2 regions of the Desulfuromonas versatilis genome follow, and region 2 is predicted to be linked to the other one. Evidence: riboswitches for the same ligand, from Rfam matches in the RefSeq annotation. Region 2 holds a riboswitch; the other holds the start of a gene.
What was found. A riboswitch is a leader RNA that binds a small molecule or an ion and turns the genes downstream of it on or off. The one in region 2 is predicted to bind molybdenum cofactor.
Positions count from the first base shown of each region.

Region 1 (4,344 bases), 1.3 Mb from region 2:
TCAGATAGTGGAGGGCTTTTTCCACCCAGCCGGCGTTGATCACCCCCTCGTCGCTGACCACGAAGACCTTGGATGCCCCCAGGCGCAGGGTGCTGTCCCCGATCTGGCTGAGTGAACCGAGTCCGAAGATGATTTCCGGCATGACGAATTTGCTGATGTTCAAGGCTCAATCTCTCCTTTGGCCGAGGCGGTACTGAACGAGATGTCCGAGGCTGCCGGGAATCCCTCCGGCGCTGGTAGACCTGGCGTTCTGCAAATCCCGTGCGACAGCTTCTTCGGGGGAAGACGGGTGTCGAGCGGCAAGAATGCAGGCGTTTACGAAAAAAGGCGTTTTATGGGGACAATGGCTAATGCGACAAAATTCATTCTTTGCCGATTTTTTCTCCCCGGTTTCCGGCTCGGGTGGGTACTGTTCCGTTTTTGAGCAGATCAGATCGTACCATGAGGGCACGAAATGACACAAGATGGGACAGTTTTCGGGTGGGGCCGGGGAGGGTCCGGCAGGCCGGGGAGGGGAGAGTCTGCTGCCGGATGGTGCAATCATGTTGCAGAGTGACTCAGTTTGGGGCGGCTTGTCTCTGGTTGGAGCAGGGGTGGACGGGGTGAATCGGGCGAGTTCTCGGGTTGCAACGTAAAAGTCCCGTTAAAACAAACTCTTCCCAGAGTTTTTATGGGCTGGCATCCTTGTTGCTGTATACCTCAACCGTCGTTTGATTCAATTTGGCAAATTAACCCTGGCAGTGAGAGTGGATGGGTAAGAGGTTTCGGTTTGTACACGGTTTACGCGTTGTAACCCTGGAGACTTTTCCTCGAATTCTCATCTAATCCGGCAACAACACATCAACGTAAAAAGGAGAGAGAACCATGGCATTGGCAGATCAGACTTTCGGCTTCTTCATCCCCACTGTTTCCCTCATGGGCGTCGGCTGCTCCAAGGAGACCGGCGACCAGGTCAAGGCGCTGGGCGGCACCAAGGCCCTGCTGGTCACCGACAAGGGGATCTCGGCCATGGGCATGGCCGACAAGATCAAGAAGCAGGTCGAGGCTTCGGGCGTCCAGGTTGTTATCTTCGACGGCGCCGAGCCCAACCCCACCGACAAGAACGTGCACGACGGCCTGAAAGTCTACCAGGACAACAAGTGCAACACCATCATCTCCCTGGGCGGCGGCAGCTCCCACGACTGCGCCAAGGGGATCGGCATGGTTGCCAGCAACGGCGGCAACATCCGTGACCTCGAGGGCGTGAACAAGACCACCAAGGCCATGCCTCCCTTCGTCGCCATCAACACCACCGCCGGCACCGCCAGCGAAATGACCCGCTTCTGCATCATCACCAACACCGACACCAAGGTCAAGATGGCCATCGTCGACTGGCGCTGCACCCCCAATATCGCCATCAACGACCCGGTGCTGATGGTCGGCAAGCCCGCTCCGCTGACCGCCGCCACCGGCATGGACGCTTTGACCCACGCCGTCGAGGCCTATGTCTCCACCATCGCCACCCCGATCACCGACGCCTGCGCCATCAAGGCCATCGAGCTGATCGCCGGGTACCTGCGTCCCGCGGTGGCCAACGGTGAGAACCTCGAAGCCCGCGACAAGATGGCTTACGCCGAGTACCTCGCCGGCATGGCCTTCAACAACGCCAGCCTCGGCTACGTCCACGCCATGGCTCACCAGCTGGGCGGCTTCTACAACCTGCCCCACGGCGTCTGCAACGCCATCCTGCTGCCGGCCGTTTGCGAGTTCAACATGATCTCCAACCCCAAGCGCTTCGCTGACATCGCCGTGGCCATGGGCGAGACCATTGACGGCCTCTCCGAAGTCGACGCCGCCGCCAAGGGGATTGCGGCCATCCGCAAGCTCTCCAGCGACATCGGCATCCCGGCCGGCCTGAAGCAGCTCAACGTTCAGGAAACCGACCTGCGCATCATGGCCGAAAACGCCATGAAGGACGCCTGCATGCTGACCAACCCCCGCAAGGCGACCCTCGACTGCGTAGTTGGCATCTACAAGGCTGCCATGTAAGCTTTAGTAATACCCCCCCCAGGGTCGTTGCGGCCGGGCGAATCACCATATCGCCCGGCCGCAGCGGCCCGGTTGCTTTCTCCGAGCCTTGGCGCCTAACGGGAACGGTCCTCATGGCGGCAGGCCAACGGGTTTCGCTGGAAACGGCGGGGCCTCCCTTTCGGAAAGGAGACCGACAGCATTGAGGATAATTTCGTAGAAAGGGAGAAAGAACAATGGACAAGATTTTCCGCGTCGACATGTCGAAGCTGACCACCAGCATTGAGGACGTCCCCGCCAAGTGGGCCGGCCTCGGCGGCCGCGCCCTGACCTCGACCATCGTCGCCGAAGAGGTGGTTCCCACCTGTCATCCCCTCGGTCCCAATAACAAGCTGGTTTTCGCCCCCGGCCTGCTCAGCGGTACCGCCGCGGCCAACTCCGGCCGCATGTCCTGCGGCGCCAAGAGCCCGCTGACCGGCACCATCAAGGAAAGCAACGCCGGCGGTACCAGCGCCCAGCAGTTCGCCCGCATGGGGATCAAGGCCCTGATCATCGAAGGGCTGCCCAAGGACGACAAGTGGTACGGCCTGCACCTGACCAAGGACGGCGCGACCATCGTCGCCGCCGACGACCTGGCGGGCAAGGGGAATTTCGCGGTCATCGAAGCTCTTGAAGCCAAGCTCGGCAAGAAGACTGGTGTCGTCACCATCGGCCCGGCCGGCGAGATGAAAATGGCCATGGCCAACATCTCGGTCAAGGACCCCGACAGCAAGATCCGCAGCCACGGCCGCGGCGGCCTCGGCGCGGTCATGGGCTCGAAGAAGATCAAGTACATCTCCATCGACTCCGAAGGCGCCCCGGGCGTAACGGTCGCCGATCCCGAGAAATTCAAGCAGGCGGCCCGCACCTTCGCCAAGGCCCTGCTCGACCACCCGGTTTCCGGCGAGGGTCTGCCCACCTACGGCACCAACGTGCTGGTCAACATCCTGCACGAGGCCGGCGGCCTGCCGACCCGCAACTTCACCCTGGGCCAGTTCGACGGCCACGACAAGATCTGCGGCGAGACGATGCACGACACCATCGTCAAGCGCGGCGGCAAGCCCAAGCACGGCTGCCACGCCGGCTGCATCATCCAGTGCTCCCAGGTCTACCTCAACGAGCAGGGCAAGTACGTCACCTCCGGTTTCGAATACGAGACCATCTGGGGTATGGGCGCCAACTGCTGCATCGACAATCTTGACGACATTGCCGAGGCCGACAACATCATGGACGACATCGGTGTCGACTCCATCGAGTCCGCGGTCATGTTCGGCGTCGCCATGGAAGCTGGGATTCTCCCCTTCGGCGACGGCAAGGGGGTCATTCGTCTGTTGGGCGAGATCGGCAAAGGCACTGCCCTGGGCCGGATCCTCGGCGGCGGCACCGGCCACGTCGGCAAGGCTTACGGCGTAACCCGCGTCCCGGTGGTCAAAAACCAGGGGATCCCCGCCTACGACCCGCGCAGCGTCAAGGGGATCGGCATCACCTACGCCACCAGCACCATGGGCGCCGACCACACCGCCGGCTACACCATCGCCACCAACATCCTCAACGTCGGCGGCTACGTCGATCCGCTGAAGAAGGACGGCCAGGTCGAGCTCTCGCGCAACCTGCAGATCGCCACCGCGGCGGTCGACTCCACCGGCATGTGCATCTTCGTTGCCTTCCCGGCGCTGGACATCCCCGAGTGTCTGCCGGCACTGATCGACATGATCAATGCCCGCTTCGGCATCAACCTGACCGGCGACGACGTCACCAACCTCGGCAAGAGCATCCTGAAGATCGAGCGCCAGTTCAACATCGAGGCCGGCTTCACCAACAAGGACGACCGTCTGCCCGAATTCTTCAACTTCGAGCCGGTGCCTCCGCACAACGTCGTCTGGGATTTCAGCGACGAAGAGATCGACGCCTTCTGGAACTTCTGATATCTTCTCGGGAGAGTTTCTTTTCCACTCTCTCTCCATGCCGGGTGGAGGTCCGTCCGGGGCCTCCACCCGGGTTTTTTCGGACATGGTCGAATTTGTCAACCCCTCTTTCACGCCTGGGGAGGGGACCGGGAAGGTGAAACAACCATGCAGATAACGGTTAAGCTGTTCGCCACCTTTCGCGTCGGGCGCTTCAAGATCGAGCAGCGTTCCTATCCCGCCCAGTCCACCGCACGGGCGGTGCTCGAAGATGTCGGAGTGACCGAGGAGGAGTTGGGTATCCTGATGGTCAACGGCCGGCACGGCAATCTCGACCAACCGCTGTGCGAAGGGGACACGGTGTCGCTGTTTCCCCTGGTCGGGGGAGGGTGAG
Region 1 covers NZ_AP024355.1:1,758,028-1,762,371, forward strand. Annotated here, with positions in the region: gene DESUT3_RS07760 (iron-containing alcohol dehydrogenase) at 1-163, opposite strand, end outside; gene DESUT3_RS07765 (iron-containing alcohol dehydrogenase) at 865-2,028, shown strand; molybdenum cofactor riboswitch at 2,096-2,215, shown strand; gene DESUT3_RS07770 (aldehyde ferredoxin oxidoreductase family protein) at 2,244-3,971, shown strand; gene DESUT3_RS07775 (MoaD/ThiS family protein) at 4,119-4,343, shown strand.
Region 1: linked by a shared signal. The riboswitch ahead of DESUT3_RS07770 (aldehyde ferredoxin oxidoreductase family protein) and the one ahead of DESUT3_RS01850 (ABC transporter permease) in region 2 are both predicted to bind molybdenum cofactor.

Region 2 (4,344 bases):
TGGTAACCGGTGCCGTCGATGGTGAGAGCGGCATTGACCTCGACCGAGATGTCGATGCTCTGGTTGGCGTCGGCGACATCGTCGTTGACCCCGATGAGCTCTACCAGCTGGGGCTTCCACCAGTCGTCGGCGTCAAAGGTCAATTGCCCCGGCTGGACCCTCGCCTCCCCGGGATCGTGACTGGTGAGGTCGATGACCACCTTGCTGCCCGTCTCGTTGCCGGCCTGCAGGGGCTTGCTGGTCAGCACCACGTTGAAGTAACCCGTGCCACCCTGTTCGGAAAAGCTCGTCCTGCCCGGCACCACCGTGAGCCCCACCGAGTCGTCATCCACCACGGTGACCAGCACGTCGGCCACCTCGGAGGGCTTGAGCAATGCATAGCCCGTGGTATCGGTGGTCAGGGCCGGATCCGGATTGACGTCGACGGCGACCCGCACGCTCTGGCTGTCGTCGAAATCGGAGTCATCCACGCCGTAAACGGTCAGGGTCCGGGGCACCGCCCAGTTGTCGGCGGTGAAGGTGAGCCGTGGCTGATCCACCACCGCCTCGGTTGCATCGGTGCTGGTGACATCGATCACGACGTTGCCGTTGGGGCGGGTATTGAGACCCACCGTGAAGGTACCCGAGCCCCCCCCTTCGGGGAAGATGAGCGGATCGTGGGTGACCGTCACCCCCGCCTTGTCGTCGTCGGTGACGGTCACCGAGAAGCTTTTGCTGGTCTGCAGGTAACCGGTGGTGTCCCCGCTCGCGGCGCCATCGCAGCCCAGGGCGAACTCCACCAGGCGGTTGCCGTCGGCGACCCGGTCGTCCTTGCCGTAAACCCAGATCCGTTGGGGCGTCGCCCAGTTTTCCGAGTTGAAGCTGAGCTGCTGCGGCTCAACCCAGGCCTTCGCATCGTCCCTGCAGACGATCTTCATCACTACCGTTCCGTTGGGCGCGGTCTGCAGTCGCACCTGAAAATCCTGGACGCCGCCGTTCTCCGAAAGGGACGCCGTGCCCGGGGCAACCTCCACCCCTGGAGCGGCCCCCCCGCCGCCGCCCCCGGAGCCGCCGCCACAGCCGGGAACCTGCAACAGACAAAGCAGCCCGAACAGTGCCGTCCCGAACATCCGCCGGATGGTTACCCTGGTTTCTGCGCTCATCATCTGTACCCCCTTCAGCACGGCACGCCGAACCGCCCAAGCTCCTTTGCGCCGCCACCCGCCGCGAAAAGGGATCCCTCCTTCGGGGGAGCGATTGCCGTCCCCGCGGACGCCTGGGTCAGGCCGGCAACTGCCCCAGTCAGCCAGAAATTAAAAAATTTTATTCATAATATTAGCCAGCCATAATGCTTTGTCAATCCAGGAGCCGCAAAAGAAACCACCCGGAATTTGGGCAGAAAACACCCCCCTGGAAGGTGGAAACCCAGGGGGGTCAGTGATATCCGATGGTTGGGGGAATCCTTAGAAGTGGCAATTGAGGCCCAGGCTCAAAAAGCGGATGTCCCCGTCATCGCCGGCCAGTTCCAGATCGGTCTCCTGGGTATATTCGACTTCCACGCTGAAGATCTCGTCGAGTTGCCAACCTGCTCCAATGCCCCAGGAGAGGCCGGTGGTCTCATCCTTGAAATCGTTCCCCGAGCGATCGACGTTGATATCGACGTAGTTGACCCCCAGTTTGAGCTTGCCGTACAACCGGTGCGGGCTTCGATAGGCAAGCCAGACTCCCAGGGTGTTGAGGTCCCATTTGCCGTCGAAGAACTCCGCCTTGGAAATTTCCCCATCCTCGATGGAGGCGGTGAACTCGCCCTCTACGGCCAGCCGTCCGTATTCGAAGCCGTAGACATCCCTGCCCACCAGCGCTCCGAGGTTGCCGGCGTTGTCCATGCCACCGATATCCGAAATCATCGGTCCGCCCTTGATGCCGATATACCAGGCGTCAGCAGGCGAAGGGCAACTCCACCCGAGAACCAGCATCAGCATCCCCCAAAAACATCCCACCCCGATCTTCAATTCGCCCTCCTTTGTGCCAGGTTCCCCCTGGTGAAAAGTTTGTCCTTGTTAATATATCCGAATTAAGAAAAATTTCAAAACCCTCAGCCTTAGCCGGCCGGCTGTTCCGTATACCGAAAGGGGGAAATTATCCATTCCCTTTTTCCGCAAGTTAGGGTAAAAAAAGCTGTTCTGGCGGTTGCGGCCTCCGCCCCCACCCGGCTGAATGCAGGGGCGACCCAGCGCTCCGGCCGGCGGCCAGGACGAAAAAAAAACCAACACCAGGTTCTCCGAGCCTGTCCGCCTGAAGGCAATGCCATGGCGGCAGGCCGATGGGTCGCGCGGGAAACGGCGCGGCCTCCCTTCCGGAAAGGGGGACCCTTTCCAGGACGCCGCCGCAAGGCATGCACCTGAAAAGGGCTTTTTCTTACCGGAAAAGCCCTTTTTCACTTTTTATCGACCGCCTGAGGGGAGCACACGACCGACGTGGATTTCATCTGGCAATCCCTGGCCACCTCCTTGACTCTCATCGCCGCGCTGGACGTCGAGGTGTTCCGCACCGTCTGGACTTCGCTGTACACCTCGGGTTGCGCCATCGTCGCCGCAGCCCTGGCCGGAATCCCCATCGGCCTGCTGATCGGCATCGGCCGTTTTCCCGGCCGGCGCCTGGCGGTCACCCTGCTCAACACGCTGATGGCCCTGCCGACGGTGGTCATCGGTCTGGTGGTCTACGGCTTTCTCAGCCGCCAGGGCCCCCTGGGCAGCTGGGGGCTGCTGTTCACCCCGATGGCGATGATCATCGGGCAGACCGTGCTGGCCACCCCGATCATCGCCAACTACACGGTGGCGGCCATTGCCGGGGCTGACAGCCGCATCCTGCCCACCGCCCAGACCCTCGGGGCCGGCCGCTTGCAGGGGTGGCTTCAGCTGCTCATCGAGACCCGCTTTGGGGTCATGGCGGCGGTGATCGCCGGCTTTGGGCGGGTGATCGCCGAGGTCGGCGTGGCCATGATGCTCGGCGGCAACATCCGCGACTACACCCGCACCATGACCACCGCCATCGCCCTGGAAACCAGCAAGGGCGAATTCGCCTTCGGCCTGGCCCTGGGGATCATCCTCATGACGGTGGCCCTGGTGGTCAACCTGATTCTCAACCTGCTGCAGCAGAGGTGACCTCCGTGACCCCCCTGTACGCTTTGCGCGACATCGAATATCGCAACGGCACCGGCTTCACCCTGCAGGTGGATCAGCTGCACCTGCATCCCGGCCGCATCTACGCCCTGGCCGGTCCCAACGGCTCCGGCAAGAGCACCCTGCTGCGGCTGCTGGCCCTGCTGGCCCGCCCACAGCGGGGGCAAATCAGCTTCGGCGGAGCCCCCCTGAGCTTCGAAGCGACAGAACTGCAGCGGCACCGCCGCCGGGTCACCCTGGTTGAACAGACCCCCTACCTGTTCGACCGCAGCGTCGCCCACAACCTCGCCTTCGGCCTGCGCCTGCGCGGAGTGCGCGGCGAGCAGCTGCGCCGCCGCTGTTCCCTGGCGCTGGACCAGGTGGGACTTGCCGGCTTCGAGCAGCGCCGCGCCCGCCAGCTCTCCGGCGGCGAAATCCAGCGCGTGGCCCTGGCCCGGGCGCTGGCTCTCGAACCCGAGGTGCTGCTGCTTGACGAACCGACCGCCAATCTCGACCGTCAGACCATCCTCGCCCTGGAGCGGCTGATCGCCGACTTGCCCTCCCGGGGCATAACCGTTATCATGGCCACCCACGACCCGGTTCAGCCCAAGCGCCTGAACGGCGAGCTGGTCCGGCTGGTCGGCGGGCGCCTGGCCGACCCTCCGCATCCTCCTGAAAACCGGCCACAAACCAGCCCGGAGATATCGACATGCCCGCGTCCTTTGAACAAGCGCGAACGCTGATCCTGGAAAACGTCGCCCCGCTGGGGACCGAGCGAGTCTCGCTGCTTGAGGCGGCCGGAAGGATTCTCGCCGAAACTGTCACCGCTCCCTGGGACATGCCCCGCTACGACAACTCGGCCATGGACGGCTACGCGGTGCGCGCAGCCGACTGCGCGCCGGGGGCCGAGCTGGTCCTTACCGGCTATATCCCGGCCGGCGGCATCCCCGAGCCGGCGGTGGAACCTCGCTGCGCCGTCAAGATCATGACCGGCGGCCCGATTCCGCCCCAGTGCGATGCGGTGGTCCCCTTCGAGCAAGCCGAAGAGACCAAGGGTCGGGTGACCCTGCGCGGCGAGGTGCGCCGCCGCGACCATATCCGCTTCCGGGGCGAGGACATCGCCACCGGGGCGCAGGTGCTTACCCCCGGGACCCTGCTGCGCCCGGCGGAAATCAACCTGCTCGCCAGCTTCGGCAAGCCCTTC
Region 2 covers NZ_AP024355.1:420,450-424,793, reverse strand. Annotated here, with positions in the region: gene DESUT3_RS01860 (Calx-beta domain-containing protein) at 1-1,145, opposite strand, end outside; gene DESUT3_RS01855 (porin family protein) at 1,443-1,991, opposite strand; molybdenum cofactor riboswitch at 2,247-2,362, shown strand; gene DESUT3_RS01850 (ABC transporter permease) at 2,457-3,143, shown strand; gene DESUT3_RS01845 (energy-coupling factor ABC transporter ATP-binding protein) at 3,149-3,883, shown strand; gene DESUT3_RS01840 (molybdopterin molybdotransferase MoeA) at 3,850-4,344, shown strand, end outside.